One region of the Terasakiella sp. SH-1 genome, then DNA from elsewhere that is predicted to be linked to it. Evidence: predicted binding sites of a transcription regulator. Region 1 holds the regulator's gene; the other holds the start of a gene.
What was found. The regulator LexA, encoded in region 1, represses DNA repair genes until DNA is damaged. The targets are predictions, from matches to a motif close to ATGTTCTANTTTGGTTC.
Positions count from the first base shown of each region.

Region 2: a site for LexA is predicted at 4,610-4,626, ahead of recA (recombinase RecA). Genes of this name have one in related genera too.

Region 1 is NZ_CP038255.1:1,412,579-1,425,286, forward strand. Features, by position in the region: gene trpC (indole-3-glycerol phosphate synthase TrpC) at 1-264, shown strand, start outside; gene moaC (cyclic pyranopterin monophosphate synthase MoaC) at 279-758, shown strand; gene glp (gephyrin-like molybdotransferase Glp) at 755-1,975, shown strand; gene lexA (transcriptional repressor LexA) at 2,060-2,776, shown strand; gene E4K71_RS06645 (ComEC/Rec2 family competence protein) at 2,792-4,867, opposite strand; gene gltX (glutamate--tRNA ligase) at 4,951-6,363, shown strand; gene gltA (citrate synthase) at 6,478-7,776, shown strand; gene E4K71_RS06660 (hypothetical protein) at 7,927-8,991, shown strand; gene E4K71_RS06665 (LysE/ArgO family amino acid transporter) at 9,044-9,655, opposite strand; gene E4K71_RS06670 (LysR family transcriptional regulator ArgP) at 9,732-10,655, shown strand; gene gloA (lactoylglutathione lyase) at 10,656-11,051, opposite strand; gene lpxB (lipid-A-disaccharide synthase) at 11,051-12,214, opposite strand; gene lpxI (UDP-2,3-diacylglucosamine diphosphatase LpxI) at 12,211-12,708, opposite strand, start outside.
Region 2 is NZ_CP038255.1:2,291,337-2,304,044, reverse strand. Features, by position in the region: gene E4K71_RS10600 (flagellar biosynthetic protein FliR) at 1-737, shown strand, start outside; gene flhB (flagellar biosynthesis protein FlhB) at 756-1,823, shown strand; gene E4K71_RS10590 (PAS domain-containing sensor histidine kinase) at 1,823-4,315, shown strand; gene E4K71_RS10585 (hypothetical protein) at 4,390-4,575, shown strand; gene recA (recombinase RecA) at 4,746-5,816, shown strand; gene alaS (alanine--tRNA ligase) at 6,029-8,665, shown strand; gene E4K71_RS10570 (NnrU family protein) at 8,691-9,266, shown strand; gene E4K71_RS10565 (helix-turn-helix transcriptional regulator) at 9,263-10,099, opposite strand; gene E4K71_RS10560 (MFS transporter) at 10,172-11,380, shown strand; gene E4K71_RS10555 (MoxR family ATPase) at 11,447-12,289, shown strand; gene E4K71_RS10550 (GNAT family N-acetyltransferase) at 12,293-12,708, shown strand, end outside.

The sequences.
Region 1 (12,708 bases):
ATGGAGCGTGCGCTTAAGCTGAAATCCCAGCTTATCGGGGTGAATAACCGTAACCTGAAAACCATGGAAATCAGTCTGACAACGACGGAACGTTTGTCCACAATGGTGCCTGATGATCGTCTCTTGGTATGCGAAAGTGGAATATTCACGCCGGAAGATTTGGCTAGAATGTCAAAAGTCAATGCCAACTGTTTTTTGGTTGGTGAATCATTGATGCGCCAAGATAATGTGGAAGAGGCAACCAAAGCCCTCTTAACCAAATAAGGAAGTGAGGACCCATGGGGGAGAATTTCACCCATATTGATCAAGACGGTAATGCCGTAATGGTCGATGTATCTGAAAAAGATATTACGGAACGTGTGGCAACGGCAAAAGGCAGTGTCATTATGCTGCCTGAAACGCTTGCAAAGATCATGGACGGAACCATGAAGAAAGGTGATGTGCTTTCTGTGGCCCAGCTTGCCGGGATCATGGGGGCGAAAAAGACCCCGGACCTTATTCCCCTTTGTCATCCGCTGGCACTAACCTCTGTAAAAGTTGAACTCACCTGTGATCCTGAGCGCAATGCAGTGGATGTGGAAGGGACGTGTAAGCTTAAGGGTCGAACCGGGGTCGAAATGGAAGCGCTTTCTGCCGTCTCCATCGCGTGCTTGACGGTTTACGATATGTGTAAGGCCATTGATAAAGGCATGACGATTACAGATGTGCGTCTGACCTATAAGGATGGTGGCAAATCAGGAAAGTTTGAAGCCTCATGAGTTTATTGCCTTTAGAAGATGCACTGGCAAAGGTTGATGGTGGGATTGCCCCCCTGCCCGCTGAACAAATTTCTGTGGCCGAAGCGGTGGGGCGTGTGTTGGCTGAAGATGTCGCAGCACGTTTAACCCAACCCCCTTCTGCTGTATCGTCTATGGATGGCTATGCGGTTTGTTCTTCTGATCTGCAAACGCAGCCCCGGACATTAACGCGTGTGGGGGAATCCCAAGCTGGTGGTCCATTTGAAGGAACCTTGCAATCAGGTCAGTGTGTGCGGATCTTTACCGGTGCGCCTTTGCCTGCGGGTGCTGATGCTGTGATCATGCAGGAAGATACGGACGTTGATGGCGATCAGGTCACTTTTAAGGAAGTAGCCTTTGACGGCAAGTTTGTGCGTCGTGCCGGGCTGGATTTTTCTAAAGGTGATGTTCTCGTTAAGGCCGGTCAGTTGTTAACGGCGCGTGATATTGGCTTGCTGTGCGCGATGAATGTGCCATGGGTGAAGGTCTATCGCAAACCACGTGTTGCTATTTTGGCAACAGGTGACGAGTTGGTTATGCCGGGCGAAGCGGTGCGTGAAAGCCAGATCATTAGCTCAAACTCTTTGATGGTTGCTGCGATGGTAACAGCCATGGGCGGTGTGCCGATCAATCTTGGTATTGCCGGGGATACAGAAGAATCCTTGCGAGCAACGCTGGCTGGGCTGAATGGTGCTGACATTTTGATTACATCCGGTGGGGTGTCTGTCGGTGAATATGATTTGGTGCGCAATGTGCTGGGCGAAGAGGGACTGGATATTGATTTTTGGCGTATTGCGATCAAGCCGGGCAAGCCTTTCATGTTTGGTAAAATCGGTGAGATACCAGCTATGGGATTGCCGGGGAACCCGGTTTCAGCCTATGTGACAGCTTTTATTTTCCTGCGTGCAGCTTTGAAAAAGATGCAAGGATTGCCCTTTGAACAGGATAAGCCGATGAAGGCTCTGCTTGGTGCAGGTGTTCCGGTCAATGGCATTCGTCAGGAATATATGCGCGCCGTTTTCTCCCATGATGACCAAGGGCGTCTTGTCGCCACACCCTATGACAAGCAGGATAGTTCCATGCTGGGGAATTTGGCCCATTGTGAAGGCTTTATTATTCGCCCAGTCAATGGGGAGGCACTTCAAGCCGGAAGCGAAACGGACGTTATTTACGTGAATGATAGCCTGTTATCTGTTTAAGTTTTGTTCTTGACCTGCTTGAGGAACTAAAGTAGAACATAATGAGTGTTTTACTTTTGTTCCTTTTTTCTTGGGGGTGGCGCGATGCTGACGAAAAAACAATATGACTTGTTGCTGTTTTTGGAAAAGCGCCTGAAAGAAACCGGTGTATCCCCCTCTTATGACGAAATGAAAGAAGCGCTGGAACTTAAATCAAAGTCAGGTATTCATCGTTTAATTACGGGGCTGGAAGAACGTGGCTTTATTCGCCGTCTGCCCCATCGTGCCCGTGCGGTAGAAGTTTTGCGTGTGCCGGAAAATAAAGACCAGCTCGATGCGCCACTGGTGTCCGATAGCCATAAGATTGCAGACCTTGATGATGCCCGTAATCAAGTGGGAAGTATGGGGAATAATACCGACGTTCTTCCCGACTCAGAAGCTGTGGAACTACCAATGGTTGGCAAAATTGCAGCTGGGACACCTATTGAAGCCTTGCAGGATAATTCCAATCATGTAGACGTACCAGCCAGCCTGTTAGGGCTTGGGAGCCATTATGCGCTGGAAGTGGAAGGGGATTCTATGATTGAGGCCGGTATTAATAATGGTGATACCGTTATTATTCAAAAATGTAATACTGCGGCAAATGGTGAAATTGTTGTGGCCTTGGTGGATCAGGAAGAAGCAACCTTAAAGACCTTGCGCCGCAAAGGCGGTAATGTTGAATTAGAACCAGCTAATGTGGCTTATGAAACGCGTGTCCTCTCGCCTGAGCGTGTGAAGGTGCAAGGGCGCTTGGTCGGTTTGATCCGGAAATATCACTGACGCAAAAATGGTGTGCTATTTGCCGTAAACCGTCCAGGGACGTTGGCCGCGTTGGTCTTTTACGGAAACGATATGAATATCGTTTTCATCCACATAAACCGCATGAGCCCCTTTTGTATTCAGGTCATGGGCATCAATCAAGCTATCTGGCCCAACGCAGGATGTCGGGCTGGTGAGTGGTGTAATTAACAGATTAGCCTGTAGGCAGTCTTCTTCAAGTGCCATGGCCTGTTTGTTAAAAACAATTCTTTTTCCGGTTTTGTGGGTGAAGCTACATCCTTGTTGATCACAGGCAAGTTTTTGATCAAAACTTTGCAGGGGTTGTCCTTCTTCACCCCAGCGTCTGACCCAATTATCACGTACATAGGAGCTATGGCGTAACTGTGACATCGCGATGGTGTTGTTGTTTTGATTATATAAAGCACTGAGTTTTCCATCCGGTAAAATCAGGATATCTGGTTTGGGTGTTGTGAGGCTGAGGATCAGGGCAAGAGAGATCAAGCCTGCTCCGCTATAGCGCCAGTTGCTTCGAATAAAACAGATCATCAGCCCGCCCAGGGTCATGATAATTAAGCTGCTGGTCGGAATGGCGGGAATAGAAACTTGGGCATAAGGTAGTGCTGCTGTTGTTTTTGCCACCCATAACAAAGCGTCAATCCCCCACCCCATGATTTTGAAGGCGTAACTTTCCAGTCCGAAGGGCATCAAGGCTAAGGAAAGTAAGCCCAAAGGCATAATCCAGAAAACGGTGAGTGGAATTGCCAGCAGGTTTGCACCAATTCCCCATAATGTAATCCGGTTAAAATGATAGGCGGCAAAAGGCATGGTGGCACATGAGGCAATGAGGCTGGAATTCAAAATCTCACGGACATAGCGGATGGAGGCATGTCTATCATAATCAATGCGCCGATTTTCATAAAAAGCAACAAGGGCAATTACGGCCGCAAAGGAAAGCTGGAAACTGGCACCCAACAGGCTTTCTGGAAAGAACATAAGGATAACGATAGCCGCCCAGGCAACTGTTCTGAGTGAAATGGCCTTTCGATCCAGCAAGACGCCTGTCAGGACAATGGTACACATAATAAAGGCACGAATAGTGGGAACGCTGGCTCCGGTCAGTAGTGTAAAGAATAAAGCCCCGAAAATTGCTCCGAAAGCGGCCCATTTTTTGATGGGATAGCGAAGGGCAAGATACGGGATATGGGCCAATGTAAAACGAATAACAAAAAAGACGATGGTGCTGACCAAGCCAATATGAAGCCCTGAAATTGCCAGAAGGTGGGCCAATCCAGCTGCGCGTACCGCTTCGTGGGTTTCTTCATCAATGACTTGTTTGTTGCCGGTCAAAAAGGCAATCGCCAGACTTTCCACAACCTTATGATCATCATCAAAGGCTGATTGGATGCGTACTTGTATGAGGGAGCGGAGTTCGTCAAACAGATGTAAGAATGACGGTTGATTTTTTTCAATGATTTCAATGCCGCCGTAACTGAAACCGATGGCTCCAATTTGTTGAAAATAGGCATGTCGTTGAAAGTCAAAGCCGCCGGGACTTGAAGGGGCTGGTGGTGGTTTGAGCATGGCACGGGCTTTTACCCATTGCCCAACCTTAACTTGGCTTTTAGTTGTATTTACATGTAATCGTAGCCGTGTTGGGACGTGATTGGCGCGCAAGCGTGAAATCTGTAAGTTATCTAAAGTAAGCTTGATCCCTTTGGCACTGGGGGATGCCTTAACGATTCGCCCTTGAATTCCTGCGGGACCAAAGCTGTATGGCAGGATATTTGTGGCGACATAATAGGTGCGCAATTGTGCGCAAGAAAAACCTGCGAATACTATGGTGACTATTAAGCTACTTAAAAATACTATGTAATAATGACGTAAATAATACGTGGTCACACCACTTATAGCTAGGCAAGTTAAACCCATCCAAACAGGTATTTCTGTGGTCATACCAAAATAAAATGCAATGCCTGCGGCAAGTAGAACTGGAATCCACAGGAAAAAATGATCTTTTTCTTGCAATGCGAAATTACTAATATGCATTGAAAAATAAAGGCTTAATGATTTATGTCGTTTTTTTGACAACATTTTTTGCAAACCAACTAATGCATCTCACTTTTTTATATGGTACACATCCGCCCAATTAAAGAAACAACAAAGATATTGACTACATGAGTGTCGTAACACGATTTGCACCTTCGCCTACTGGCTACCTCCATATTGGGGGGGCACGTACAGCCTTGTTTAACTGGCTTTTTGCCCGTCATCATAATGGTAAGTTCCTGCTTCGTATTGAAGATACGGATCGCGAACGTTCCACGGACGATGCCGTTGATAAGATCTTTAAAGGATTGGAATGGCTGGGGCTGGATTGGGATGGCGATGCCATTTCCCAGTTTGAACGCCGTGATCGCCATGCTGAGGTTGCCCAGCAGCTTTTGGATGAAGGTAAAGCCTATTATTGTTACTGCAGCCCGGAAGAATTGGCTGAAATGCGCGAGGAAGCACGCGCAGTCGGCCGCACCGTTGCCTATGACCGTCGCTGGCGTGATAGTGATGCAACCCCGCCGGAAGGCGTGAAACCTGTTGTTCGCTTGAAAGCTCCACTGGAAGGTGAAACTGTTGTCAAAGATGCGGTTCAAGGTGAAGTCAAAATTTCCAATGAAAATATTGACGATATGATTTTGCTGCGCGGCGACGGTACACCCACTTATATGTTGGCTGTTGTTGTTGATGATCATGATATGGGCGTAACCCATGCGATCCGTGGTGATGACCACCTGACCAATACGTTTCGCCAAAAAGTGATTTATGATGCTTTGGGTTGGGAAACGCCGACATTTGCACATATTCCGCTAATCCATGGCTCAGATGGTAAAAAACTGTCCAAGCGCCACGGTGCACTGGCTGCTGATAGCTATCGCGACGAAGGCTTTTTACCCGAAGCTATGTGTAACTATTTATTACGTCTTGGCTGGGGCCGAGGCGATGAAGAGTTTATTCCACGTGACAAGGCGATTGAATGGTTTGATCTGGACGGGATCGGCAAGGCCCCTGCCCGTTTTGATACGACCAAATTGACAGCTTTGAACTTTGATTATATGCGCCAAGCTGATGATCAGCATTTGGCAGATCTGGTTTTGCCGCTGATCGCTAAAGAGCTTGGAGATAAATATAATAAAGAGGGCGAAGGCTGGCTTGTGTCCGGTATGCCCGGTTTGAAAGATCGTGCTAAAACTTTGTTGGAACTGGCTGCAAACAGTGCTTTTTACCTGCGCGCCCTGCCTTTTACCTATGATAGCAAAGCTTTGAAACTTATGAATAAAGGCAATGCCAAAGAACTGTTACAGTTGTTTGTGGCAAGCCTTGATAATGTGTCTGAATGGACACAGGAAAACCTTGAAAATGCAGCGAAGTCTCTGGCGGAAAGTCAGGAAGTCGGACTTGGGAAAATTGCCCAGCCGATCCGTGTTGCATTAACAGGTTCGACCGTTTCTCCGTCTGTTTTTGAAGTCATGGCTGTATTGGGCCGTGAGGAAGCAGTGCGTCGTTTAAGATGCGAGCCTGAAAATCAAGGAGAGTGATTGTTTTTTTGACTAACACGCAGTATTCTCTGCACTAATAATTATAAATGTTAAGTCAGTTCACCTTGCGTTGGGCAATCAAGTCCAACCAAATATTTTTAAGGGGATGTCTCTATGAGTGATAAGAAGTCCTTCACGCTTACGGATAACCAGTCTGGTAAATCTTACGAATTGCCAGTTATGGATGCAGCTGTTGGCCCGAACGTTGTTGACGTTCGTAAATTCTATGCAGATACAGATCACTTCACATATGATCCGGGCTTTACGTCCACAGGTTCTTGTGAATCCAAGATCTCTTTCATCGACGGTGACAAGGGTATTTTGCAGCACCGTGGTTATTCTATCGAAGATCTTGCTGATAACTGTGACTTCATGGAAGTTGCTTACCTGCTGCTGAAGGGTGAACTGCCGAATATGGAAGAAAAATCCAAGTTCGAAAATGACATCACCATGCACACAATGGTGCACGAGCAACTGCACAAATTCTTCGACGGTTTCCGTCGTGATGCTCACCCGATGGCCATCATGGTCGGTGTTGTTGGTGCGTTGTCTGCGTTCTACCATGACTCTCTGGACATCAATGACCCGCACCACCGCATGGTTTCTTCCTATCGTTTGATTGCGAAGATGCCGACGATTGCTGCTTGGGCTTATAAATATTCTGTTGGTCAGCCGTTTATGTACCCGCGTAACGACCTGCGTTATGCTGAAGACTTCCTGCACATGATGTTTGCAACACCGTGCGAAGATTATAAAGTGAACCCGGTTCTAGCAAAAGCCATGGACCGTATCTTGATCTTGCATGCTGACCACGAGCAAAATGCTTCTACATCTACAGTTCGTTTGGCCGGTTCTTCTGGTGCAAACCCGTTTGCTTGTATCGCTGCTGGTATCGCATGTCTGTGGGGCCCTGCTCACGGTGGTGCGAACGAAGCGGTTCTGAACATGCTGCAAGAAATCGGCACTGCTGATCGTGTGGGTGAATTCGTTGCAAAAGCGAAAGACAAGAACGATCCGTTCCGTCTCATGGGCTTTGGTCACCGTGTTTACAAAAACTTCGACCCGCGTGCGAAGATCATGGCGAAGACTTGTCACGAAGTTCTGGGTGAACTCGGCATTAAAGACGAGCCGCTTCTCGACATTGCAATGCAGCTTGAGAAAATCGCTTTGGAAGATGAGTACTTCATTGAGAAGAAACTGTACCCGAACGTTGACTTCTATTCCGGTATTATCCTGAAAGCGATGGGTATTCCGACATCTATGTTCACAGTACTGTTCGCTCTGGCCCGCACAACCGGCTGGATTGCACAATGGAACGAGATGATCGAAGACCCGAGCCAGCGTATCGGTCGTCCACGTCAGCTTTACACAGGTGAAGTTGATCGCAAGTTCGTACCGCTTCATCAGCGCTAAGAACACGGACAGCCTTCCGTATCTAAAGAAAAGCCGTGAGAGGGAAACTTCTCACGGCTTTTTATGTTTATAAGGAAAGTTGACATTTACTGATATGCAATTTTAAGATTAGTATTGCTGTTAAATGTACATTATTGGGGGGTACTTGTTATGCGTACAGTAGGTTGGTATTATGTGGCTTGGGTTGGTACAGACAATCAAATTAGAATTTCCAGTTATCATCATCGTACTTCAGAATTTGAACAAACGATAAATACGGGCCTTAAAACATGTACAACACCGAAGTTGATAGGGTGTGAAGGTGTTGATGGCTCGATAGATAACTGGTCTCTTTTCTATTTTGATCGAAAAGGACACTTTCGCTGGGGCTCTTCAACCCGGATGGGAGGCGGAACTGATCTCGGTCAAATATGGAACATGAATGAAGAAAATACCCAAATAGGAAGAGTTGGTGGTCAGACTTTGAATACTCCAGGGGAAAAATTAGCTTTATTTCCCAGGCAAATTAATTCCAAGCTAACTCTAGAGTCTTCTAAATACGATCAAAACATGAAGACATTTAGCGTTCTGACAGCTTTGGGGCTCGATGATTTAATACAAAATGTTACCGTTTCTTTACGCCAAAATACAGGCGCGAGTGCATGTTTGGTAGATAATCAGATTTGTATTGTTGTTGCCCTGACTGGGAGTGGAAACAACTTGAAAACATCCAATATGGGCTTAATTGTTTACGATCTGCTTTCGAGAAAAGTATCTGGTGGGCTACTCTTTCCTGAGGCAGGTAATGATAACCTTTATCTGACTCACAAAACCCCAACGATTTGCCGAACCTATGATCATTCTGGTGTTTTTATTACCTGGGCTGGTATTGATGGCAATAATAGCCTGAATCTTGCTTATTTGGGGAAAGGAGCGCTTATGGCGAGTAACGGGCTTGTTACAGTACCAAAAAAGCAAACAACGGTTTTGTGGGAGGAGTCTTCAGGTTATTCGCCTGTATTTGCAGGAACAACCGGTGAAAATGGCCTTTTTTGGATTGGTAAAGATACGAACCATCAGTTTAACTATGCGGAAGTCGGTTTTGAAAGAAAGTGGCTGTTGTGGTCATCTTCATCGCCAGACAAACAAGCTTCTTCAAAACATACGTTTGAATTTCCAAGTGGTCGACAGTTCGGCATTGATGTTATAGGCAATGTAAAAGAACAGGTTATGTAATTGAGAATTGTTCCTGTATCTCTGTGTATGTGGGGATACAGGAATTTCATATTTATGATAGTTGCCCTTTAAGCAAAATAAATGCAATCAGCCACATAACACCACCTGTTATACCATCAATGACTTTCCATGTTGTTGGGCGTGCGAGATAGGGCGAGGCCCAGGCAGCGCCAAGAGCAAGAAAACCAAACCAGAGAAAACTTGCGCTCATGGCCCCTATGGCAAAATAAAGACGCGGTTCCATTTCATATTGGGCGGCAATACCACCAAGCAGTACCACGGTATCAAGGTAGACATGCGGGTTTAAAAAAGTGACTGCCAATGTGAAAAGGAGAATTTGGCGGCGGCTTTTGCTGTGGGGTTTTTCGTTATCCAGCTGATGATTGCTGAACATGGAACGGAAGCTTTTTAAACCATACCATCCCAGAAAAATTGCCCCACCCCATGCCATCACTTGTGTCCATGTTGGATTAGCAGAAATTAAGCCGCCCAAGCCTGCAACACCTATGCTTATTAAAAGTGCATCACTGATGGCGCAAATTAAGGCAACGAGAATATGGTTTTGGCGACGTAAGCCTTGCCCTAAAACAAAGGCATTCTGGGCACCAATGGCGATAATGAGACTGGAACCGAGGCCAAAGCCGGAAGCGAGTGCTGTAAACATAAGACCATTACTTTTGATTGACATGTAGACAGATTTTTAACTAATTACCGTTATAAAATGAAATGAATAGTCCTTAATGGCGATTAGACGAGCTAATGACATGTTAGATTACAAACTGGTGGAAGCCGTATCGGCCGTGATCCGATTGGGTTCTTTTGAAAAAGCAGCACAAGAATTGGGAATGACGCAATCAGCTGTTTCTCAGCGTATCAAGTTGCTGGAAGAACGTGTGGCCCAGCCCCTTGTCGTACGCTCCAAGCCAATTAAAGCCACGGATGCGGGGCAACGTCTTTATCGTCATTTTCAACATGTGAATATGTTGGAACAGGAAATTTTATCAGACCTACCAGATGATCATAATGCTGACCAGTTTAAAGGTGTGGCTTTAGCTGTGAACGCCGATAGTCTTGCGACATGGTTTATCCGTGTGGCTGAGGTTCTGTTCCTTGATTATAATCTACTTGTAGACTTGTCTGTGGCTGATGAAACAAACACTTTGGATTTGTTGAAGCAAGGCACGGTTATGGCCTCGATCAGTACACAGGATAAGCGTATTCAGGGCTGCAAGGTGAAAACACTGGGGGCCATGCGCTATATTCCCGTTGCGCGCCTTGATTTCATTCAACGCTATTTCCCCGAAGGTGTAACGCCAAGCGCCTTAAGAAAGGCACCCGCGGTGATCTTTGGTCGTGATGATGAGCTGCACCAGAAGTTTTTGAAGAAAAACTATCGTGTTTCAGCAGGTGAATTCCCAACTCATGTGGTCCCCTCTTCCGAAGGTTTTGTCAATGTCTGTCGTACTGGAATGGCTTACGCATTGGTTCCGGAAAACCAGGTGAAGCCCTATTTGGAAAATGGGGAGCTGGTGAAGATTTGTGATAAGGAAATGTTGCGCCCGCTCTATCTCCATTATCACAATATTGACAGTTCCATGTTGAAATCCGTTGTGAGCGTAACACAAGCGATTGCATCCATGGAACTTGGTCAAGCTTACGAATAGTTATTTACGCTCAATCAGTTCAATTTTGTAACCGTCAGGGTCTTCAATAAAAGCAATGACGGTTTTTCCATGTTTCATTGGCCCCGGCTCCCGCGTGATTGTGGCCCCAGATGCGCGTAGCTTGTCACATGTTGCATAGATATCTGTAACACCAAGTGCAAGATGTCCAAAGCCAGAGCCCAGATCATAAGGCGCAGATTGATCCCAGTTATGGGTGAGTTCAATGACAGTATGGTCCGTTTCTTCACCATAGCCTACAAAGGCGAGTGTGAACTTCCCATCGGGGTAATCGCTTTTGCGCAAGAGTTTCATCCCTAGCATTTCTGTATAAAATGCGATGGATTTATCCAGATCAAACACACGGATCATCGTGTGTAAAAAACGAAATTCAGACATTAAGAAATCTCCTGTTTGAGAAGAGAGAGAACGCAGTCAGCCGCCCGCTCACTTGGTTTTTGGATCTCTCCAAAGCCAAGCATTTCCATTGCGGTTTTTAGCTGGTCATTTTGATTTATATCATCGCCATGGTGATCCAGAATATTGGAGACTTCTGTGATGATATTTTCTGCCGTGCAGTCATCCTGAATCAGTTCAGGGATAACAAAGCGGTCATGTAAGATATTGACAATACTGGCATATTTCACTTTGACGAGCCGTTTTGCCAGGAAATGCGTCATGCGTTTCATACGGTAGGTAATGACACTAGGTGTTTGTGCCAAGGCCAACTCAAGGCTTACGGTGCCAGAAGCTGCCAAGGCAACATCAGCAGCCTTGAAAGCGCCAAACTTTTCCTCATCCCCTTCTATAATCAAGACAGGAACTCCCCATGTCATTGTGGTTTCTTTGACATATTGGGCAACTGTCGATACGGTTGGGAGAACAATGCGCAGGTTCGGGTATTTTTGCTTTAAGCCTTTTATGGCTTCTTTAAAAATAGGAAGAAGCTGTGAGGTTTCGCTTTGACGGCTACCGGGCAACATACAGAGAAGTGGCACATCATGGGGAATGCCATGACGGGTTTTAAAATCATCCCCATCAACAGCGCCAAGCCCACTTTCAATCACACTATGCCCGACAAAGGTGGTTGCCAGGCCCTCTTTTTCAAAATAAGGGGGCTCAAATGGCAGAATAACCATGAGATGGTCGAGAAACTGCGCAATCTTTTTGGCTCGCCCCGGTTTCCAGGCCCAGACAGTCGGGGCAACATAATGGATCAGAGGAATCCCCTTCCCTTTCAGCTTTTTGGCAACGCGGAAAGTAAAACCGGGGGCGTCAATCGTGATGAGACAATCGGGCTGTTGTTGTTCAACATCAGCAACCGTTTCTTTAATTCGTCGAAGAATTTTCGGGATATGGGGTAATACTTCGGCCAAACCCATTACGGTCAGTTCAGACATGTCAAACAGGCTGTCTAATCCTTCGGCACACATATGAGGGCCACCGATCCCACAAAAACGGACTTGGCCGTTTGTTTTGGCTTTCAGCGCCTTCATCAAGCGTGCACCTAGAAGATCCCCTGATGGTTCGCCTGCAATCAGGTAAATGAGCGGAGCTGTCATTTTTCAATTCCTATAAGGAAGAGGCCGAGTTCATTTGCCTTGGCAATGACCTTGTCTTGATCTACAATAATAGACCCTCGTGCCTCAACCGCGATACCACGCAAACCTGCCTGATGGGCATTGATGATGGTTGCAACACCGATTGTAGGTAAATCAGCACGTTTTTCCTGATTGGGTTTTTTTGCTTTAACTAAAACACCGCCTGGTCCATCACGTTTTAGCTCTTTACAGCGAGACAGCATTTGATCAGTGCCTTCAATCGCTTCAACAGCCAAAACAAGGTCCTGCTGTACGACACAGCCCTGGCCGACATCGAGTTCACCAATGGCGTGGGCAATCGCAAAGCCCTTTTCAATATCCTTAAGCGCTTGTTCGTCTGGTTTGTTTTGGCTAAGGAGACCTGCTGGGGCCAATAAGTCTTTTAGAACCTCATGGGCACCGATCACTTTGAAACCTTCTTCTTCCAAGGCTTGAATAACACGACTGAGCAAACC
Region 2 (12,708 bases), 880 kb from region 1:
ATATTTTTCATTTTGGCTTGATCTTTGCCCGTATGAGTGGGGCTTTGTTTGTCATGCCAGGGGTCAGTGCTCAATTTGTCTCCACACGTATCCGTTTGTTGCTGGCCTTGATGCTGGCTTTTGTTCTTGTTCCAATTGTTTCTGCAAATTTTCCACCCTTTCCCATTCATCCTCTTGAATTGATGATTTTGATTGGAGGGGAAATTCTGGTTGGATTTTTCTTTGGCATGTTGATGGCGATTATGCTGAGTGCCATGCAGGTGCTGGGGACAATCGTGGCTTTTGTCTCTTCCTTGTCCAACGCCTTTTCTTTTGATGCGGTGTCACAGTCCCAAGGGTCCATTATTTCCACGTTTTTTGTTAATTTGGCGTTGGTGGTTTTGTTTGTAACTGATATGCATCACTTGATGTTAACAGCGATTGTGGATAGTTATTCCTTGTTTGAGCCAGGAAAAATGCCGCCGATTGGAGATTTTACGCAATTTGTGGCACGCACAGTGGCTGATGCGTTTAAAATTGGTGTGCAGCTGGCAGCTCCCTTTTTGCTTTTATCTTTTGGATTCCAGTTGGCAATGGGGCTGATCAGCCGTTTGAACCCACAGTTTCAGATTTACTTTGTAGCGATGCCCGCGCAAATTATGTTCTCTGTGCTGATGCTAATGTTTACGGTTTCAGGTATTATGATGGTATTCTTAACCTACTATCAGAAGGGCCTTATTCGTTTCTTGGAGCCATAAGGGTCAGAAGGGGAAAAGATGGCAGAAGAAGACGACGCGTCGAAAACGGAAGAACCAACCGACAAAAAACTTTCCAAGGCGCGGGAAGAAGGTCAGGTAACACAGTCGCAAGAGATTAAAAGCTGGGCGACTTTCTTTTCTGCTGCGCTCTTTGTCCTTTTTCTAGGGCCGTATTTTGCACAAAGCGTTGTTGAACCGATTATTTTTTACTGGGCTGACGGCTATCAAATTCGTTTGGACCAAAATAGTATTGTCGTTTTGTTTGAACAGCTTGTCCAAGATATGGGGATCAGGGTTTTACCTTTGTTGTTTGCCTTTTTGATTACAGCAATGGTATCTGGTGTTTTCCAGACAGGTTTGATCTGGGCCCCAAAGAAATTACAGCCAAAACTGTCGAATATTTCCGTTAAAAAAGGTATTAAGAAAATTGCTTCAGCCAAATCCCTTATGGAAATGGTCAAAACAATTTTTAAAATGACACTGGTTGGGGCTGCGGCATTTCTTGTCGTTTTGCCGGTTTATACCAATGTGGAAATTTTGCCTTCTTATGACATGTTCCAAATTTTGGAAGTTATGTATGACGTATCTATTTATCTTTTGATTACCGTGACCGCCTTGATGACTGTAATTGCAGCGATTGACTATTCTTATCAGCGTTACAGTTTTATGAAGCAAATGAGAATGACTAAGCAGGAAGTTAAGGATGAACATAAACAGTCTGAGGGCGATCCGCAGATCAAGGCAAAAATCCGTCAGCTCCGTATGGAGCGTGCCCGCCAGCGTATGATGACAGCCGTCCCCACGGCTGATGTCGTTGTGACCAACCCGACCCATTATGCCTGCGCGTTGGAATATAAACAGGAAATGATGACAGCTCCCAGGCTGGTGGCAAAGGGGATGGATAATCTTGCGTTTCGTATTCGTGAAATTGCCGAAGAAAATGAAGTGCCGATTGTTGAAAACCCACCACTGGCACGTGCCCTTTATGCCAGTGTGGAAATAGATCAAGAAATTCCGGCAGAACATTATGCCGCTGTGGCTGAAGTTATTGGTTATGTCATGCGTCTTAAAGGGCAGATGAACTGATGAAACCCTTAAACATGTCCACGCGTGTAAAGCGCCGTTTCAAAAGGCTTGTGCGCCAGCCTGTGACATGGGGACTGTTGGCCTGGGCTTTGTTGTTGATTGCTGCGGGGAATCATTTTTTATTCCACTTCAATGTCTTATGGACATATGTCCCTCTGGTTTGTTCGATGATGGGGCTCAGCCTACTGGGCTGGGCAATCGGGTCTGCGGGGAATGCAGGGGCTTTTGGGGATTTGTTGCGCCAAGCCATTGATGTTTTACCCGAGGCTCGCCTGATTACAGCACGTGATGGTTCCACAGTTTATGCCAATCCGGGATTTAAACGTTTGCTCCCCTTGATGCCGGGAAAGGTAGAACTGGCGGGCATTCTGGATTTGCTGGATGGGGACTGGGCGATTGAAGAATTTAATCGCTTACAAGCCAATGCGCGCAATGGCATTGGCGATCATAGTGAAGTTCCGATCCGCCTTGCCAATGGCATGCGGGAATGGCGTCGGATTTCTGTGGCTCCGCTGGGGAAGCCTGTTGGGTTTTCTTTATGGTTGGTGCGCGATATTTCTGCCCGACGTGAGATGGAGAATGCCCAAAATACAGAATTTCGCCAGATGTTTGATTTTGTCGATAACTTGCCCATCGGCTTTTTCAGCTCAGATCAGCAGGGGCGTTTTCGTTTTGTAAACCAGACCTTGGGTGACTGGCTGGGCGTTTCACCGGAAATGGTGCGGGCCAGTGGTTTTGGCTTGGCAGATTTCGTCGTTGAACTGGATGATGGTACCAAAGGAACCATGACGTTGAAGGGGGCTGATGGCAAGCCTTTTGGCGTATTGGTGCGTCAGACGGAACTTTATGATGAACAGGGGCGTTTTGTTCACAATCGTTGTGTCGTTTTGCGCCAAGGGATTGAATGTGGGGAAATTGCTCCTAAACGGGTGGAGCAAACCGCATCCAAGAAAGCGGCTTTGGGCTACGACCCACGGGTGCGTTGGTTGTTTAATGAAGCTCCGATCGGTATCGCCGTTTTGGATATGGAACGCAATGTAACGGACTGCAACCGGGCTTTCCTGAAAATGCTGGGACGTCATCAGGATGCGATTGTCGGGCGTGCGCTGTTTGATCAGATTAAGGCTGATTATCATGAAGACGCGACCCGTCAGCTGGGTAAAGTTGCCATGGGAACCATTGCGGCTGTGCGTTTTGATGTGCAGATGCAGACGGCTAAGGGGCGCTTGCTAACCGTGAGTGTTTTTGCCGGCCATATGGAAGATGAAACCGGAGAAATCAATGGTTTGGTCTTACATTTTATTGATGCAACAGAAAAACGTGATTTGGAACTCCAGTTTTCTCAAGCCCAGAAAATGCAGGCGGTTGGTCAGTTGGCCGGCGGGATTGCCCATGATTTCAATAACGTGTTGACTGCCTTGACGGGCTTTTGTGAAATCCTCTTGGAACGTCATCCCAAGGGTGATCCGGATCATCAGGAACTCCAGCAAATTTATCAAAGTGGTAATCGAGCGACGGATTTGGTCCGTCAGCTTTTGGCCTTTTCGCGCAAGCAAACTTTGCGCCCGGAAATTGTGGATATATCGGAGGTGATTTCCGACCTGTCCTCCATGCTTAATCGTTCTTTGGGGGAAACGGTTCGATTACGGATCGAAAATGGCCGTGACTTAAAGCAAATTCGGGTGGATACCGGGCAGTTGGGACAGGTGGTGGTTAACCTGGCTGTGAATGCAGGTCATGCCATGGATGGCGAGGGAGAGGTGATGATCCGTACCTCTAATGCCAACATTGAAGAACCGATTGAACAGGGCCATGACACTATGCCACCGGGGCAATATGTTTGTATTGAAGTCACCGATATCGGTTGTGGTATTCCCCCGGAAAACCTGACGAAAATTTTTGAACCCTTCTTTACGACCAAGGATGTGGATAAGGGAACCGGACTTGGCCTTTCAACAGTTTATGGTATTGTGCGCCAAACCGATGGCTATATTTTTGTTGATAGTGTGGTGGGGCAAGGCACGACTTTTTCCATTTTCTTCCCGGCTATTGAGGAAGAGGTCATTATCCCCAAAGAAACCAAGCAGCAACCGGACTTGTTTGACCATGCGGACTTAACGGGAACAGCAACAATTTTGTTGGTGGAAGATGAAGACCCGGTTCGCCTGTTTGGTGCACGTGCATTGAGTGCCAAGGGCTATGAAGTGTTGGAAGCGGCCAGTGGTGATTTGGCTTGGGAAATTGTTAAATCCAAAGGTCATCAAATTGATCTGGTTATTACCGATGTGGTGATGCCGGGGATGAAGGGGCCGGATTTGGTGGAACTCGTGCATGAACGTTTCCCTAAAATCAAGGTGATCTTCATGTCCGGTTATGCCGAAGATGTCATCCCGGAAGGGATCGAAAATGATCCGACGCTTCACTTCCTACCCAAACCGTTTAAGCTGAAAGACCTCGCCTTTAAGGTAAAAGATGTATTAGGGGAGCTTTAATTTACCCCTATGTGTAAATGACAAGAAAAAATAAATTGGATATTGTGCGCTCCAATAACTTGGAGTTTAAAGCTATGACACAATATCAAATTCAAGCAAACCTCACTTTTGCAAAGACTATTAAGAAGGTTGGTCTTAAAGTTACAGCTCAAAGTGAAGATGAAGCAAAAAACAAATTTACTCAAAAAGCCGAAGCGCACTATGCTTCAACACTGGGTAAAATTAGTGGGATTGAGTTTAAGCAAATTGATAAACTGTAATCCAGTTTGTTCTTCATGATTTCCGATTCGCGTAGAACTTAGGGAGAACATTATCTGAAAAGTTGTTTGAAAACAGTGTGTTCTCAAATGTTCTTGCGGATGAGAACATTTAGTGTACATTTAAATCAATTGCAACGGCCCTGTTACTTGTGGAATAAGGGAGTACAGATATGTCTCAGACCGCACTTAAGCTCGTGGATAAGGATACCATGGATAAAAATAAAGCATTGGAAGCAGCAGTTGCCCAGATCGAGCGATCTTTTGGCAAAGGCTCCATTATGAAACTGGGCCAGCGTGAAAACGCGGTGGAAACAGAAGTTGTTTCAACAGGCTCACTCGGCCTTGATATCGGGCTGGGCATCGGTGGCGTGCCTAAGGGCCGCATCATTGAAGTTTATGGTCCTGAAAGTTCCGGTAAAACAACTCTGGCGCTGCATATTGTGGCGGAAGCTCAGAAAAATGGCGGCACCTGTGCGTTTGTCGATGCTGAACACGCTTTGGATCCAGTTTATGCACAAAAGCTTGGCTGTAATGTTGACGAGTTGTTGATCTCCCAGCCTGATGCCGGGGAACAGGCATTGGAAATTACCGATACGCTGGTGCGTTCTGGGGCCGTTGATGTGTTGATTATTGATAGTGTGGCCGCGCTTGTCCCGCGTGCAGAACTGGAAGGCGAGATGGGCGATACCCATGTGGGGCTTCAGGCACGTTTGATGTCACAGGCCCTGCGGAAGCTGACGTCTTCGGTATCGCGTTCCAACTGTCTGGTCATCTTCATCAACCAGATCCGGATGAAAATCGGTGTGATGTTTGGCAACCCGGAAACCACGACAGGTGGTAACGCACTGAAATTCTATTCTTCTATCCGTATGGAGATTCGCCGCATTGGTCAGATCAAGGATCGTGATGAAGTTGTTGGGAACCAGACGCGGGTGAAGGTTGTTAAAAACAAGATGGCACCGCCGTTCCGCACCATCGAATTTGACATTATGTATGGGGAAGGGATTTCCAAGATGGGTGAAATCCTTGACCTGGGGGTCAAGGCCGGGATTGTTGAAAAGTCTGGTTCCTGGTTCTCTTATAATTCCACCCGTGTGGGGCAGGGGCGTGAGAATGCCAAGCAGTTTTTGCGTGATAACCCGGAAATGACCAATGAGATTGAAACGGCCATTCGCCAAAATGCCGGGTTGATTTCAGAAGCCATGACAACTGGGGAAAAAAGCTCAGATGGCGATGATTAAATTTTAAAACCAGTCCCGTGAAATAAGGGAATCCGGTTCTAAATTCATCAATGGTTTTATGCAAGCCCCCGTTTCAACCGGGGGCTTGTCTATGTGTAAGCCAAGGTTTTGGCCTTTTCCGCCTGTAGAGGATTGAAAAACTAGACAGCCCCTTTACAGCGCGGTAAAACCAAGCCTCTCGAATTCATGATAACCACTAAAAGTGAAGACCCATGCAAAGTGCGAACGATATTCGTAAAACGTTTCTAGATTATTTCGGTAAAAACGGTCACGAGATTATTGACTCTTCTCCGCTGGTGCCCAGAAACGACCCAACCCTGATGTTTACCAACGCGGGGATGGTGCAGTTTAAAAACGTCTTCACCGGGGTGGAAAAACGCGATTATTCCCGCGCAACCACGTCGCAAAAATGTGTGCGTGCCGGTGGCAAGCATAATGATTTGGAAAATGTTGGTTTTACCGCACGTCACCATACGTTCTTTGAAATGCTCGGCAACTTCTCTTTTGGGGATTATTTCAAGGATAATGCCATTGAACTGGCCTGGAACCTGATCACCAAGGAATTTGGTCTACCTAAAGACAAGCTGCTGGTTACGGTTTATCATGAAGATGATGAAGCATTTGACCTGTGGAAAAAAATCGCAGGTTTGTCTGACGATAAAATCATTCGTATTCCAACTTCTGATAACTTTTGGGCCATGGGCGATACCGGTCCTTGTGGTCCTTGTTCTGAGATTTTCTTTGATCATGGCGATCATATCTGGGGTGGCCCTCCGGGGAGTCCGGAAGAAGACGGGGACCGTTTCATCGAGATTTGGAACCTTGTCTTCATGCAATATGAACAAACCGCTGATGAACGTTTGAACCTGCCCAAGCCGTCTATTGATACGGGCATGGGGCTGGAGCGTATTGCAGCTGTTTTGCAGGGCACGCATGATAACTATAATGTCGACCTTCTGCGCAAATTAATTGAGGCTTCTGCCGATAAATCTTCAACAGACCCGGATGGTGATTTTAATACATCGCACCGCGTCATTGCCGACCATTTGCGTTCTTCTGCTTTCTTGCTGGCCGATGGCGTTTTGCCCTCTAATGAGGGGCGTGGTTATGTGCTTCGCCGTATCATGCGTCGTGCCATGCGCCATGCCCATATCATTGGAGCGAAAGACCCATTGTTGCACAAACTGGTGCCGACATTGACCGGCCTGATGGGGCAAGCCTTCCCGGAACTGGTGCGCGCCGAAGCCTTGATCACTGAAACGCTGGAACTGGAAGAAGCCCGCTTTAAGAAACTGCTGGATCGTGGTTTGAGCCTACTGGATGCGGAAACCAAAGAATTGGGTGAAGGCGATGAGCTTAAGGGAGATGTGGCCTTTAAACTTTATGATACCTATGGCTTCCCGGTTGATTTGACACAGGATGCGTTGAAATCCAAAGGGATTGCCGTTGATATGCCAGGCTTTGAAACAGCCATGGAAAAACAGCGTGAAGAGGCACGTAAAAACTGGGCGGGTTCTGGAGGACAAGCCGATGAAGCCCTGTGGTTTGACTTAAAAGAAAAAGTCGGGGCGACGGACTTCCTGGGCTATGATACAGAAATTGCAGAAGGCCAGATTGTTTCTATCGTGGTAGACGGCAAAGAAGTTGATCGTGCCCAGCCGGGGACCGAAGTTACTGTTTTGTTGAACCAGACGCCGTTTTATGCCGAAAGTGGTGGTCAGGAAGGTGACTGCGGCCTTTTAAAAGTTGGTGATATTGCCGAAGTGGAAGTTTCTGATACACAAAAACGCATCCATTCACTTTACCTTCATATCGGTAAGGTGAAGGGGGGCGTGATTTCTGTCGGGGCCGATGTGTCTGCCGAAGTGGATCATACGCGCCGTTCGGCTGTGCGCTCTAACCACTCTGCCACACACTTGTTACATAAAGCCCTGCAACAGGAGCTGGGTGATCATGTGACGCAGAAAGGTTCCTTGGTCGCAGAAGAGCGTCTGCGTTTTGATATTGCCCATAATAAGGCGCTGAGCACAGATGAAATTGCGGCTGTCGAAGCCAAGGTTAACGCACAAGTGCGTGCCAATACCGAAGTGGTCACGCGCTTGATGACCCCGGATGAAGCCATTGAACAAGGGGCTATGGCGCTCTTTGGGGAGAAATATGGCGATGAAGTGCGTGTGGTGTCCATGGGCGATGAAAATGGTAAAAACTTCTCTGTTGAGCTGTGTGGTGGTACGCATGTGAAACGCACAGGTGATATTGGCTTGTTCAAGGTTTTGAATGAAGGCGCTGTAGCGGCTGGTGTGCGCCGGATTGAAGCGCTGACGGGCTCAGCTGCGGTGGCGTATCTGGCAGAACAGGAAGAACGCCTTAATGAAACAGCTGCTTTGTTGAAGACCACACCTGCCAAAGTGGCGGGTCGTGTAGAAAGCCTGCTGGATGAGCGCAAGAAAATGGAACGTGAAATTTCTGATCTGCGCAAAAAACTCGCAACAGGGGGCGGGGCTGCAACATCTGAAGTCAAGGATGTCAACGGCATCAAATATCTCGGTAAAGTGTTGGATGGCATTCCGGGTAAAGAGCTGAAGTCCATGGTTGATGAGATGAAAAATCAAATCGGCAGTGGCGTTTGTGCGGCTATTTCTGTGAATGACGGCAAAGCTTCCATCGTGGTTGGGTCCACCGATGATGTGAAAGATCAATTTAATGCGGTTGATTTGGTGCGTGTCGGTTCTCAGGCCCTGGGTGGGAAAGGCGGCGGTGGTCGCCCGGATATGGCTCAGGCCGGTGGCCCTGATGGTTCCAAGGCAGAGGAAGCCTTGTCTGCGATTGAAGCAGCCATTGCGGGTTAATCTCAGACGATAAAGGACAGGGCAGATGGAATTTCTTATTCTCGGTCTGGTGATCTGGGCAGGGGCGCATATGGTTCCTGTCGCTGCGCCTGATTTGCGTGCCCGTCTGGCAGAACGATTTGGTGAAATGCCTTATAAGGGGCTGTTTGCTCTGGTCGTTTTGGCTTCCGTTGGTCTTATGGTGTTGGGCTGGCGTTCAATTGGGCCAGCGCAGCCGCTTTATGATATTTACGCCATTGTGGCTGTTCCCTGCCTGATTATGATCTTGCTTGGCTTTGTGTTGATGGCTGCGGCAAAAATCAAAAGCAATTTCAAACGTACCATCCGCCACCCTCAACTGACAGGGTTTACCCTTTGGTCTGTAGCCCATGTATTGATGAATGGGGATGTGCGCGGTGTTTTGCTTTTTGGTGGGCTTTCGCTTTGGTCTGTTGCAACGATTTTCTTGTTGAATAAACGTGATGGGGCGTTTACGCCACCGGCAAAGGAACTGCCCCATAAAGGTGCCATTGTTGTGACAGTGGGGTTCTGCGTATTTATTGCTGCGGTTTTAGGTCATGAATATGTTTCAGGGATCGACCTGTCGACCAAACAGCATTAAGAGCCTGAGGCATCTGTAAAATAGGCTCCCGGTGTTGCTCCCAGTGCTTTTTTAAACATGGCGCTAAAGGCACTTTGTGAGGAATAGCCCAAATCCTGTGCGATATGGGCAATGGGTTGTTTGTTTGCCAGCCTGCCCAAAGCCTCTAATAAACGAGCTTGCTGGCGCCATTGTCCAAAAGTCATATCTGTTTGTTTTTTGAAATTACGCGCTAATGTACGGCTGGTTGTTCCCAGATGTTCAGCCCATTGATCCAGCGTGGTTTCATCTGCAGGATTGTCTTTCAGGTAATCAGCAATGGTTTTGATCGGCCCTTCACTGGGAACAGGGAGGTGGAGCGGACTAAGCGGTGCCGCAGTCAGACAATCCAGTAGTACATGGGCAAGACGCCCTTGCGCACCGGTTTGGTCATAAAGGGCCGGGAAGGTCACTGCCGTGGCAATCAGTTCGCGCAATAGGGGGGTAATGACCATGACCTGACAGTGGCTTGGCAAGTCATGAAGGGCATGAGGCGCGACATAGACATTGCGCATGGTTACAGTATGGATCACCTTGATGGCATGGATGACTTGGGGCGGGATCCACACAGCGCGTTGTGGTGGGATGACCCAGATGCGTTCTTCGGCCATGACCTGCATGACCCCGTTGGAGGCATAAAGCAATTGCCCCCAGTCATGGGAATGAAAAGGCGATCGTAGCCCGCTTTTGCGCACGCCCTGGCGTAAGGTGATGTCACGCGGGATATCTTCCAGCTGGGTGATTTCAATGCCGTCATTGCCGATCACAGACTGAAATGTCGAAGGGGATGTCTCTTTTAAGCTATGTTTTGTCATATATGTGTATATATGACATTTTTTGAAAGGTTTAAAGTTTCCTGGTCTTTTAAATCTTTGAGGAAGTTCCCCATGCCCTCTATATCTCAAGAAACAAAATGGAAACGACCTGAAATCCTGTTGTTTGTCATGGGCGCCGCCATGCCGTTGGCTTTTGGGATTTGGCAGGCTTTGCTGAATAATTTCACGATTGAACGCGCTAATTTTACTGGTGTGGAGATCGGTATTCTCCAGTCCTTGCGTGAAATTCCCGGCTTTATGGCTTTTGCCGTGGTGTTTGTACTGCTTTTGATGCGCGAACAGACTTTGGCAATCCTATCGTTGCTTATTTTAGGGATTGGGACGGCCATAACCGGGTATTTCCCGTCTGCTCTCGAGCTTTATGTAACCACTGTTTTGATGTCGATTGGTTTTCATTATTTTGAAACGGTGAACCAGTCTTTACAACTGCAATGGTTTGATAAGGAAACAGCTGCCTATAACATGGGACGGGTGCGTGCGATTGGTTCTTTCGGGGCACTTGTGGCTTTTGGTGTAGGCTGGTTGTGTCTGGATGTGATGAACCTGTCTATGGAAATTGTCTATGTCATTGGCGGAGGGGCGACTGTGTTGTTGGCGCTTTATTGCTGGATGGCTTTTCCCCGTTTTCCTGAAAAGGTCGAACAACATAAAAAGATCATCCTGCGCAAACGCTATTGGCTCTATTATGCCTTGCAGTTCCTCAGTGGGGCACGCCGTCAAATCTTTGTGGTGTTTGCGGGCTTCTTGATGGTGGAAAAGTTTGGGTTTGATGCTGCTGCGATCTCTGCCATGTTTTTGGTCAATGGGGCGCTGAATATGGTTTTAGCCCCACAAATCGGTAAACTGATTGGCAAATGGGGGGAACGTCGTTCCTTAACCGTGGAATATATCGGCTTGGTTATTGTGTTCCTTGGTTATGCCATTGTGCAGGACCCATGGGTGGCCGTGGCGTTATATATTCTGGATCATTTGTTTTTCTCTATGGCGATTGCGATGAAGACCTATTTTCAGAAAATTGCTGACCCGCGTGATATTGCGCCGACCGCTGGGGTGTCTTTTACCATTAATCATATTGCGGCGGTGGTGCTGCCTGCGGCTTATGGTGTGTTATGGCTGATTTCCCCGGCTGCGGTCTTTATCACGGGGGCAGGGCTTGCCTTTATGTCTTTGATCCTGTCGCGCTTTGTCCCGTTGGTGCCTGAAGAGGGCCGGGAAGTTTGCTGGCGTTCTCGTCAAACTGTTGAACAGGGTGCAGAATAACTTGATCATCCATGGTTTGCCCCTTACCTTAGGGCAAATCGTTCGATTAGCTAACAGGTTTATGATATGAGCTTTACAGGCACAGACAATTATGTCGCCACTGATGATCTTCGCGTTGCGGTGAATGCCGCGATCAATCTGGAACGTCCGCTTTTGGTGAAGGGCGAGCCGGGCACGGGGAAAACCGTTCTGGCCCATGAAATTGCCAAGGCCCTGAACACGCCCTTGATTGAATGGCATGTGAAATCCACCACCAAGGCCCAGCAAGGCTTGTACGAATATGATGCGGTGTCACGTCTGCGTGATTCCCAATTGGGTGATGAACGGGTCCATGATATTTCCAACTATATCGTGCGTGGGAAGTTATGGGAGGCGTTCGAGCGTGAAGAACGCCCCGTCCTGTTGATTGATGAAATTGACAAGGCCGATATTGAATTCCCCAACGACCTGTTGCTGGAACTGGACCGTATGCAGTTTCATGTTTATGAAACCAAGGAAACGGTCAAGGCAAAGAACCGCCCGATCATTGTGATTACGTCAAACAATGAGAAAGAATTACCCGATGCCTTCCTGCGTCGCTGTTTCTTCCACTATATCCGTTTCCCCGATAAGGACACTATGGCAGAGATTGTGGAAGTCCACTATCCGGGCTTGCAAAAACGTCTGGTTTCAGAAGCGCTTAATGCTTTCTATGACTTGCGTGATGTACCGGGGTTGAAGAAAAAACCGTCCACATCGGAACTGCTGGATTGGATCAAGCTGTTGATGGTGGAAGATATTCCGCCGGAAGCTTTGCGTGAGAATGACAGCAAGAAATCCATTCCGCCGCTGCATGGTGCTTTGTTGAAAAACGAGCAGGATATCCACCTGTTTGAACGCCTGGCATTTATGGCGCGACGTGGTGAATAATCCATGAAATATGAAATCTCTTTGGCAACACCGGATCAACCAACTGTTATTCAGTTATTAGAACTGAGTGATGCCTATTATGCAGAGCTTTATCCCGCAGAAAGTAATCACTTGCTGGATGTGGATGCCTTAATGAATGACAATACACATTTTTTTGTGGCTCGCGACATTGAGGATGCGAGGATTGTCGGCTGTGCCGCCCTTGTCAGTTATTCTGACTATGGGGAGATTAAGCGTATGTTTGTCTTGCCAGAGACACGTGGTACAGGGGCAGGGCGTGATCTATTGTGCGTTTTGGAACAGGCAGCACGTCAGTTTAAGTTACCGTTTCTGCGCTTAGAAACAGGTACTGCGCAACCGGAAGCCATTGGCCTTTATAAGGCGGAAGGTTACAAGGAGATTGAACCTTTCGGAGATTA